3 regions of the Caballeronia sp. LZ019 genome follow, and region 3 is predicted to be linked to each of the others. Evidence: predicted binding sites of a transcription regulator. Region 3 holds the regulator's gene; each other region holds the start of a gene.
The links. The regulator LexA, encoded in region 3, represses DNA repair genes until DNA is damaged. The targets are predictions, from matches to a motif close to ACTGTATNNNNATACAGT.
Positions count from the first base shown of each region.

Region 1 (3,256 bases), 780 kb from region 3:
GCGCAGCACGTCGTCCCTAAACTCGACGATGCCCGGCTGCGGCCGGTCGTCCTCGTGCGGCAAAGGCATGTCGCGGTCGCCGCCGACGAGTTCGCCGCGCGTCCCGAGCACCTGGAAGAACACGCTGTCGACATTGTCGGCGCGCAAGAAATCGCGCGTGGCGTCCGGCAGCCGCAATTCGGCCACGCCGTTGACCGGCTGGATCTGGCGGGCGAGCACGTAGGCGTCGGCTTCGAGCGCGCGGTCGAACGGACCGTTGGCGATCGACTTCGCGACGAGATACGTCACCGCGATGCTCATCGGCCAGAGCAGCAGCAGCGGCGCGAGCATCCAGTCGAGAATCTCGCCAAAAAGCGAGCGCGGGTGCGCCTCGCTGCCGGGTTCCAGCTCGTCGGGCGGGGCGAACGGATTGGCGTAGCGGGCATCGCGCAGGGCGTCGGAATCGGCGGCATCCAGGATGGCCGCTGACGGCTCGCGCGGCGCTTCGGCTGCGCGCTCGGTGGAGGCGGGCGACGCCATGCGCGGCTTACTTATAGTGCTGGCCGGCGGCAGCGGGATCGGCCGTCGACTTGGCTTCCGGCGTGCTGGCCGCCTTTTCGAGCGTGTACCCGAGGCCGCGCACCGTGATGATCCGCGCGCCGCTCGGCTCGATCTTCTTGCGCAGCCGGTGCACGTAGACCTCGATGGCGTTGTTGCTGACTTCTTCGCCCCACTCGCAAAGATGGTTGACAAGCTGCTCCTTCGACACGAGCCGCCCGATCCGCTGCAGCAGCACTTCGAGCACGCCGAGTTCGCGCGCCGACAAATCGATGACCTGATCCGCGATATGCGCGATGCGTCCCACCTGATCGAACGACAGCGATCCGTGCCTGACGACCGTCGGTCCGCCGCCCGCGCCGCGCCGCGTCAACGCCCGCACGCGCGCTTCGAGTTCGTTGAGCGCGAAGGGCTTTGCCATATAGTCGTCCGCGCCGAGATCGAGACCTTTCACGCGCTCGTCGACGCTGTCGGCGGCGGTCAGGATCAGAACGGGCATCTGCGAGTTGCGCGCGCGCAGGCGACGCAGCACTTCGAGGCCGGGCATGAGCGGCAGGCCGAGATCGAGGATGAGCAGGTCGAAGGATTGCAGGGAAAGGGCGGTATCCGCCTCGACGCCATGCTTCACATGGTCAACGGCGTATCCCGATTGGCGGAGTGATCGGACGAGGCCGTCCGCGAGTATGCTGTCGTCTTCGGCAATGAGGATTCGCATCGTCGTGTGCCTGATGCGCGGGGCGCATCGCATTGCCGGCACCGCATTTCGCCCGGCGCGGCGGTCTCCAGGGTGTCATGCGGTTTTTGCACGGTTCGCTCGATGTGGAAAAACACCACGCCGCAACGATCGGGCTTGCAAAAACTACTGTTTTTTTATACAGTGTCTGCGTTAGTGCAAAAGCGGGGCGAAGTGCCGGTGCTACCGCTACAAAGCCGGCTACAAGCCTGCGCGCACGCGTCTCAGACGCCGTTCATCATAGCAAAGGACGATTCATGGAAGAAAGCAAGAAAGGCCCGGCTGGAATGACTGCGGAAAAGAGCAAGGCGCTGGCCGCCGCGCTGTCGCAGATCGAAAAGCAATTCGGCAAAGGGTCGATCATGCGGCTCGGCGCAGGTGAGGCGGTCGAAGACATTCAGGTGGTCTCCACAGGCTCGCTCGGACTTGACATCGCGCTCGGCGTCGGCGGCTTGCCGCGCGGCCGCGTCGTGGAAATCTACGGTCCGGAATCGTCGGGCAAGACCACGCTCACGCTGCAGGTGATCGCCGAGATGCAGAAGATCGGCGGCACGGCTGCGTTCATCGACGCCGAACACGCGCTCGACGTGCAATACGCTCAAAAGCTCGGCGTGAACATTCCGGAACTGCTGATTTCGCAGCCGGACACGGGCGAGCAGGCGCTGGAAATCGCGGATGCGCTCGTGCGCTCGGGCTCCATCGACATGATCGTCATCGACTCGGTCGCGGCGCTCGTGCCGAAGGCGGAAATCGAAGGCGAAATGGGCGACTCGCTGCCCGGCCTGCAAGCGCGTCTGATGTCGCAGGCGTTGCGCAAGCTCACCGGCACCATCAAGCGCACGAACTGCCTCGTGATCTTCATCAACCAGATCCGCATGAAGATCGGCGTGATGTTCGGCAACCCCGAAACGACCACGGGCGGTAACGCGCTGAAGTTCTATTCCTCGGTGCGCCTGGATATTCGCCGCATCGGTTCCATCAAGAAGAACGACGAAGTCATCGGTAATGAAACGCGCGTAAAGGTCGTAAAGAACAAGGTGTCGCCGCCGTTCCGCGAAGCCATCTTCGACATCTTGTACGGCGAAGGCATTTCGCGTCAGGGTGAAATCATCGACTTGGGCGTGCAGGCCAAGCTGGTCGACAAGGCGGGCGCCTGGTACAGCTACAAGGGCGATCGCATCGGTCAGGGCAAGGACAATGCGCGCGAATTCCTGCGCGAGAATCCTGACATTGCGCGCGAGATCGAAAACAGGATCCGCGAATCGCTCGGCGTGGCTGCGTTGGCTGATGCCGTCGCCACGGGCGCACCCGTGTCGGACGACGAATAATCGTCCGACCTGCCGCCGATGCTCAAGCGCCGGTTCGGATCGAAGGCGGACAACGCTGAAGCCGGGCGGAGTCGCGCGGGACGTTCGAATCGCTCTCGCGAGAACGATGAAGCGAGCGGTGATCTGAAGAGCGGTCGCTCTCCTTACGCCGCGCCCGGTGTCGATCAGCCGGAGGACAGCGCCGATGCCGCCGATCGCTATGAACGAAGCAGCGAGCGGGGTGCATCGTCGAGAGGCGGCGGTTTCGCCTCAGGCAGGAAAGCACGCGCCGGCGCGAAGTCATTCACGCCGGCGCGTCGCGTTTTTGAAGCGGCGGACAAGGGCGTGGCGGTTTCACGCGCTGGCGTGACTGAGCGTGACGACCGTCGCGGGCTGAACGCGCCATCGGCGTCCGGCGATCAAGAAGAATGCGCTGCGGCACCGTCCCTCCAGCTCGATCGTGCGGCGCGGCTCGAGCAAGCCCGCTTGCTGTTGCAACAAGCCACTGCACAGGCAGTCAGCGCAGCGCCCCCCATACAGCCGGCAACCGTAAGCACCGCTCACTTCGACGACCCCTTCGAAGACGCCGACCCCTTGGAGCCGTTCGAGCAATGCGCGCCGTCGAGCGCGCCCGAAGCCGACCGTCCAATGCGCCGTCGAACCAGGCGGAGCGGCGCTC
Region 1 is NZ_JARTVZ010000005.1:1,795,277-1,798,532, forward strand. Features, by position in the region: gene P9255_RS21860 (sensor histidine kinase N-terminal domain-containing protein) at 1-519, opposite strand, end outside; gene P9255_RS21865 (response regulator transcription factor) at 527-1,252, opposite strand; gene recA (recombinase RecA) at 1,528-2,598, shown strand.
Region 1: a site for LexA is predicted at 1,399-1,416, ahead of recA (recombinase RecA). Genes of this name have one in related genera too.

Region 2 (3,256 bases), 2.2 Mb from region 3:
AATGAAGCGCGTGCGCTGCGCCCACACGTGCCGGTCGCCGAGATTCGTCTGATTGTGGACGTAGAAGCGCTGCGGCGTGATGACGTGCAGGTCTTCCTTCGCCCGCGTCATCGCGACATACAGCAGGCGGCGCTCTTCGTCGACTTCTTCTTCGCTGCCGGTGCCGAGATCGGACGGAATGCAGCCGTCCACGCCGTTCAGCACGAACACGTTGCGCCACTCCTGCCCCTTCGCGGAATGGATGGTCGAGAGGATCAGGTAGTCTTCGTCGATGAGCGGCACGCCCGATTCATCGCTCGTCGCGTCCGGCGGATCGAGCGTCAGTTCGGTGAGAAAGCGCTCGCGCGTCGGATACGTTGACGCGATGCTCTCCATCTGCATGACGTCGCCGATGCGGATGGCCGCGTCCTCGTGATTGCGCTCGAGATGCGGCTCGTACCATCGGCGGATCATTTCGAACTCGGCGGGCCAGCCGGATTCGCGCCCGCACAGCTTCGCCATCAGCCCGACGAAGCGCGGCCAGTCTTCGCTCGCGCGTGCCGGCGCGCTGAACGCCGCGATCGCATCGGCGGGGCGCTCGTTCTGCGCGACGCCATCGAGCAGGCGTCCGGCGATAGCCGGCCCGACGCCCGGTAGCAGTTGCGCGACCCGGAACCCCGCGACGCGGTCGCGTGGATTCTCCGCCCAGCGCAGCACGGCGAGCACGTCTTTCACATGGACCGAATCGAGGAACTTCAGTCCGCCGAACTTCACGAACGGAATGTTCTTTCGCGTCAGCTCGATCTCGAGCGCCGCGCTGTGATGGGCCGCGCGAAACAGCACGGCCTGCGATTTGAGCTTCATGCCGCCCTCGCGCGCCTCCAGCACTTTCTCGACGACATAGCGCGCCTGATCGGCCTCATCGGCGACGGAGACGACACGCGGCTTCTGCGCCGATGCCTTGTCGGTCCATAAGTCCTTCGTGTAGCGCTCGGCGGCGAGGCCGATGACCGCGTTCGACGCTTCGAGAATCGGCTGCGTCGAGCGGTAGTTCCGATCGAGCGTCACGGTCGCGGCGGGCGGATCGAAGTGCTGCGGAAAATCCAGGATGTTGCGCACGGTCGCGCCGCGAAACGAATAGATGGACTGCGCATCGTCGCCGACGACGGTGAGGCCGCGCCCGTCGGGTTTCATCGCGAGAAGGATGGTCGCCTGCAGGCGATTGGTGTCCTGATACTCGTCGACGAGCACATGATCGAAACGGCTCGACAGATCGGCGGCGATGGCCGGCTCAGCCGCGAGATGCGACCAGTAGAGCAGCAGGTCGTCGTAATCGAGGACGCTTTGCGATTGCTTGGCGCTGACATAGGCGGCGAACAGGCGCTTGAGATCGGCTTCCCACTCGCGGCACCACGGATACGACTTGTCGAGCACATGGCTCAAGGACGCGCCCGTGTTGATCACGCGCGAATAAATGGCGAAGCACGTGGACTTCGCCGGGAAGCGCTTTTCCTTCGACGACAGTCCGAGTTCGTGGCGCACGAGGTTCATCAGATCGGCGGAATCTTCACGGTCGTTGATCGTGAACGAGGGCGCGAGCCCGACGATCTCGGCGTAATCGCGCAACAGCCGTGCGCCGACGCCGTGGAAGGTGCCCGACCACGTCAGCCCTTGCGCGAGGGCGCTTTTGTTGCCGAGCGCATTTCTCGCGATACGCGACACCCGCCGCGTCATTTCGAGCGCCGCGCGGCGCGAGAACGTGAGCAGCAGAATGCGATGCGGGTCCGCGCCCTTGACCAGCAGATGCGCCACGCGATGCGCAAGCGTGTTCGTCTTCCCCGACCCCGCGCCCGCAATGACGAGCAGCGGCCCGCCGCAGCGGCCCGGTCCATCGACCCCGAATTCGACGGCCCGACGTTGCGCATCGTTCAGCTTCGCGAGATAGGCTGCTGCGGCCTGTTCTTCGGTCTCGGGAGAATCGGCGGCGATGTCGGGAAGCGTGAGCACGAGATTGGATGACGGTAAGCAGTGACGCGACACTGTATATCCATACAACCCGCCCGTGCAAGTCTTTGTCAGGGCTCGGCTTTTGGCCCCAAAAAGACGACGGCCCGGGTGAATAGCCCGGGCCGCCTTCGTACAGAAATGCGCCGCTCAGTCCGCCTTTTTGGCGTCCTTCAGCTTCGCATCCGCGGCGGCTTCGTTCGCTTCCGATTGCGATTCCGTCTTCTTCTTGTCGGCCTTCGCCTGTGCGACGGCCGCGTCCTTGTCGGCTTCGGCCTGCTTCTTCGCGGCCTTCTTGTCGGCGTGCGTCGGCGTCGTGTCGTCCGCCTGCGCGACCGATACCGCGCTCACGCTGGTCAGCGCGCCGACGACGAGCGCCGCCAGCAGTGCATTCTTACGTCGTGTCATGGTGTCCTCCCCTGTGTGGAACCGCGAAGCTCCGTCAGGAACCTCGCGGCCATCGCTCGCAGTCGCCCGCTTAGTGCTGCTCGCCCTCGTCCTTCGGCGTGCGGTCGGCAGCGGCGTTCAGCTCGTCCTTTGCGGCGGCCTTGTCGGCCTTCTTGTTGATCTTCGCGTTGCGCACTTCTTCCTTGTATTGCGCGTTCGCTTCCTTCTTCGCGGCCTTCATCTCGGCCTTCGACGCCTTCTTCGACGCCTTGTATTCGGCGTTTGCCTGCGCGTCGGCATTGCGCTTCTGCACCAGCGGATCGGTCGGCGCGGGCGCGACGATGTTCTGCTGCGGGGGCGTCATCGGCTGCTGGGCCTGCGTCGAGATTTGCGCATCGGCGCCGGGGGCGGCCTGCATCGGCTGCGCGGTCTGGGCTTGCGCGCCGGTGGCGGCCAGGGCGGCGAAGGCGGTGCCGATCATCAGAATTCGAGCCTTAGTCATGAGCTAGTCCTCTCTTTTGGTAGCGCCGGCGCGTGGTCTCGCAAGGTTGCGCGCGGCGCGTGTCGTTTGGAAGATGACCGAAGCTGCATCGATCAAATCTACAGACCGGGCGGTCGATCGCCGAGTTTCGCCTGTGCAGTCACTGTTACGCATGGTTGCACTTGGCTACATTTAGCGCTTTTTCGCCGACGTTCGGATGCATCATCAAATACGTCCGATCGTTCGCGGTCGGGGAAAGCAGGAGCACGACGCGTACCCGATGCATTATCATGGCCGTCTTCAACACGTTTGTTTCCGCCCGCCATGCCGCAGCTTCAATTCACCCTCACGGGCGATTACGTCGAACTTCACAACCTGCTCAAGCTGATGGGTCTCGCCGACAGC
Region 2 is NZ_JARTVZ010000005.1:358,985-362,240, forward strand. Features, by position in the region: gene P9255_RS15095 (ATP-dependent helicase) at 1-1,986, opposite strand, end outside; gene P9255_RS15100 (hypothetical protein) at 2,134-2,391, opposite strand; gene P9255_RS15105 (hypothetical protein) at 2,462-2,872, opposite strand; gene P9255_RS15110 (RNA-binding S4 domain-containing protein) at 3,176-3,256, shown strand, end outside.
Region 2: a site for LexA is predicted at 2,018-2,035, ahead of P9255_RS15095 (ATP-dependent helicase). Genes of this name have one in related genera too.

Region 3 (3,256 bases):
GCCGCAATCTGCTGTCCTTCGTCGCTGTACAGATACTTCAGATACGCCTCGGCGAGCTTGCGCGTGCCGTGCTTGTCGAACGACCTTGTCGACCACCGCGACCGGCGGCTCCGCCAGGATGCTCACCGACGGCACGACGATCTCGAACTTGTCCGGCCCGAACTCCTTGAGCGACAAGAACGCCTCGTTCTCCCACGCGATCAGCACGTCGCCCTGCCCGCGCTGCACGAAGCTCGTCGTCGCGCCGCGCGCGCCGGAATCGAGCACGCCCGCGTTCTTGTAGAGCTTCGAGACGAAGTCCTTCGCGGTCTGCTCGTTGCCGCCGGGCTTGTGCTGCGCATACGCCCACGCCGCGAGATAGTTCCAGCGCGCGCCGCCCGAGGTCTTCGGGTTCGGCGTAACGATGGATACGCCCGGCTTCGTCAGGTCGTCCCAGTCCTTGATGTGCTTCGGATTGCCCTTGCGCACGAGGAACACGATCGTCAACGTGTACGGCGACGCGTTATCCGGTAGGCGCTTCTGCCAGTCGCCGCTGACGAGCCCCTTGCCGGCGAGCGCGTCGATGTCATAGGCGAGCGCGAGCGTTACGACGTCGGCCTGCAGTCCGTCGAGGACCGCGCGGGCCTGGCCGCCCGAACCGCCGTGCGACTGCTTGAAAGTGACCGTTTCGCCGGTGTCGGCCTTCCATTTCTTCGCGAACGCCTGATTGAAGTCCTGGTACAGCTCGCGCGTCGGATCGTAGGAGACGTTCAGAAACGATGTCTGTGCGTGCGCCTGAACACCGATGCCAATCGTCGCCGCCGCCAGCGCCAACGCGGTGAGCAGCTTTCTTCCCCTGGTCCCCAATCCCGCTTTCGTGCTTTGCATTCCCCGTTCTCCGTCTTATCCAATTGACGGAATCAGTCTATCGGCGCGACTATATGATTAGAAATAATCGTTTTTCATCTTTTTATACGGAAACGTGCTAACGACCGGCGCTTTGGCGTCTTTCCATCGAAAACGCCCGCTGCGGGGCGCTGCCGGGGCGAAGTTAAAGTAATGCTTGAAAAGTATGAAATACTGTATAAAAATACAGTCATCTGTTCATCCATACAGCGCAGCAGGGGCCAGCCAGTGACTAGAACCTCAAAACTTACCGCTCGCCAGCAGCAGGTCTTCGAACTCCTGCAGCGCGCTATCGAGCGCACCGGTTTCCCGCCCACGCGCGCCGAAATCGCTGCGGAACTCGGCTTCAGTTCGGCCAATTCCGCCGAGGAGCATCTTCGGGCGCTGGCGCGCAAGGGCGTGATCGAATTGGCCGCAGGGTCGTCGCGAGGCATCCGGCTGATCAGCGAAGCCGCACGCTCCGACGAGCTTCCGCATCAGTTCACGCTGCCGCATCCGAGCATCATGCAATTGTCTCTGCCGCTCGTCGGCCGGGTGGCGGCCGGCAGTCCCATCCTCGCGCAGGAGCACATTTCACAGCACTACGCGTGCGATCCGGCGCTCTTTTCCAGCAAGCCGGACTATCTGCTGAAGGTGCGCGGGTTGTCCATGCGCGACGCCGGCATCCTCGATGGCGACCTGCTCGCGGTGCAAAAACGCACCGAAGCCAAAGACGGGCAGATCGTGGTCGCGCGTCTCGGCGACGACGTCACGGTCAAGCGCTGGAAGCGTCGTTCGGACGGCGTCGAACTGATCGCCGAGAACCCGGACTACGAGAACATTTTCGTGCGCTCCGGCAGCGGTGAATTCGCGCTGGAAGGCATCGCGGTCGGTCTGATCCGCTCGGGCGAGTTTTAGCGCGCCCGCTTCCCCCACGCCACGCACGACGCGGCGCGTTTCGAGTACATCAAAGCATGACGGCAGCCGTTCGCGGCTTGGCCGCAGTGCGTCCTATCGCCTGGAGAGTCATCATGGAACGTTTTGCCCGTTTGTTGCCCTTCCGCCAGTTCGGCCGCCTGCGTCATCTGCGTGCGTTGATTCCCTGCGGCGTCGCGGCGCGTCCGCTTGCTGAAGCCACGCCGGATCTGTTCGATGAAATGCCGTTGCTGCCGTCGCGTCAGCCGGCGTTCGCCCGGGTGTCGCTTGCCAAGACGGTCCATGCGGAGCCGGCGCAGCGCGCCCCGGTGCGGGTCTATCGCAGCGAATCGCGCGTCATCATGGTCGGCAAGATCAGCGAGGTGTCGCGCATGCTCGACCGCTGCATCGACGAGGAACGTGCCGGCGGCGCGGGCGGGTTTCTGGCGTGAACGTCGCGGGTTGCGGGATCGTTCTTTCACCGGCACGGTCAATGTGAGTCAGACCGACGCTCGAGAGGCTCGTGCACCGCATGTCGCGAACTACCCGTCTTGTCGCTATTGCACTCGCTGTCGTCCTGTGCGGCGCGGCGCTGGCATTCATGTATGCGTCGCCGTATCTGGCGCTGGATCGCGTCAAGCGCGCGGCTGATGCGCGCGATGCAGAGACTGTCAGCGAGTACGTCGATTTTCCGGCGTTGCGCAGCAGCCTGAAGGAACAGGTCGCGGCGCTGCTGACGCGTCGCATCGACATCAGAAGAGCGGCAATCCGCTCGCGATTCTCGGGGCGATGATCGGCGCGGCGCTCGTCGGGCCGCTGGTCGACTCCTATGCGACACCCGATGGCGTCGCCGCGATACTCAACGGCATTCCGCCGCGCGGCGTTCCTGGCGAACGGCCGCCCGCATCGCCACGAAGCGGCGCCAGCGTCACGGCGGCGTCCGGTCCGCTGCCGCAACCGCCCGGTCCGCCGCAGCCGCCACAGACGACCGCCGGATACCGCGACATCAATACCTTCGTCGTGACCTATCAGCACGGCGCTGGCGATGCACGGTATTCGGCCATCTTCCGCCGCAGCGGTCTCGTGTCATGGAAGCTCGTCGCCGTCGATCTGAACGGCTGACGAGCGCGACGCCGAACTACGCGCCCTCTTCCGCCTTGACCGGCTTGGCGGCATACGCGGCGGCGTCTTCGGCTTCGGCGGATTCGCCTGCCTGACAGACCGCCACCAGAATGCTGCACGACACGCGATCGAGCAGCGGCGTGTTGCCCGCGCCCATCCACCATCGCGCCAGTCCGCTGCGGCAGCGATGCCCCACCACGACGAGATCGACCTTGAGGTTATCGGCGAGCGCGGCAATTTCGTCGATCGGATGCCCGAACGCGAAGTGCCCCTGCGCCTGCAGTCCGCGCTCACGCAGCCAGTCGACGCCCTCCTGCAGGATGTCGCGCGCCGCATCCTCGAAACGTCCGCAAGC
Region 3 is NZ_JARTVZ010000005.1:2,579,886-2,583,141, reverse strand. Features, by position in the region: partial or broken gene P9255_RS25605 (sulfate ABC transporter substrate-binding protein) at 1-867, opposite strand, end outside; gene lexA (transcriptional repressor LexA) at 1,114-1,782, shown strand; gene P9255_RS25595 (hypothetical protein) at 1,896-2,231, shown strand; partial or broken gene P9255_RS25590 (DUF2939 domain-containing protein) at 2,312-2,901, shown strand; gene P9255_RS25585 (universal stress protein) at 2,918-3,256, opposite strand, start outside.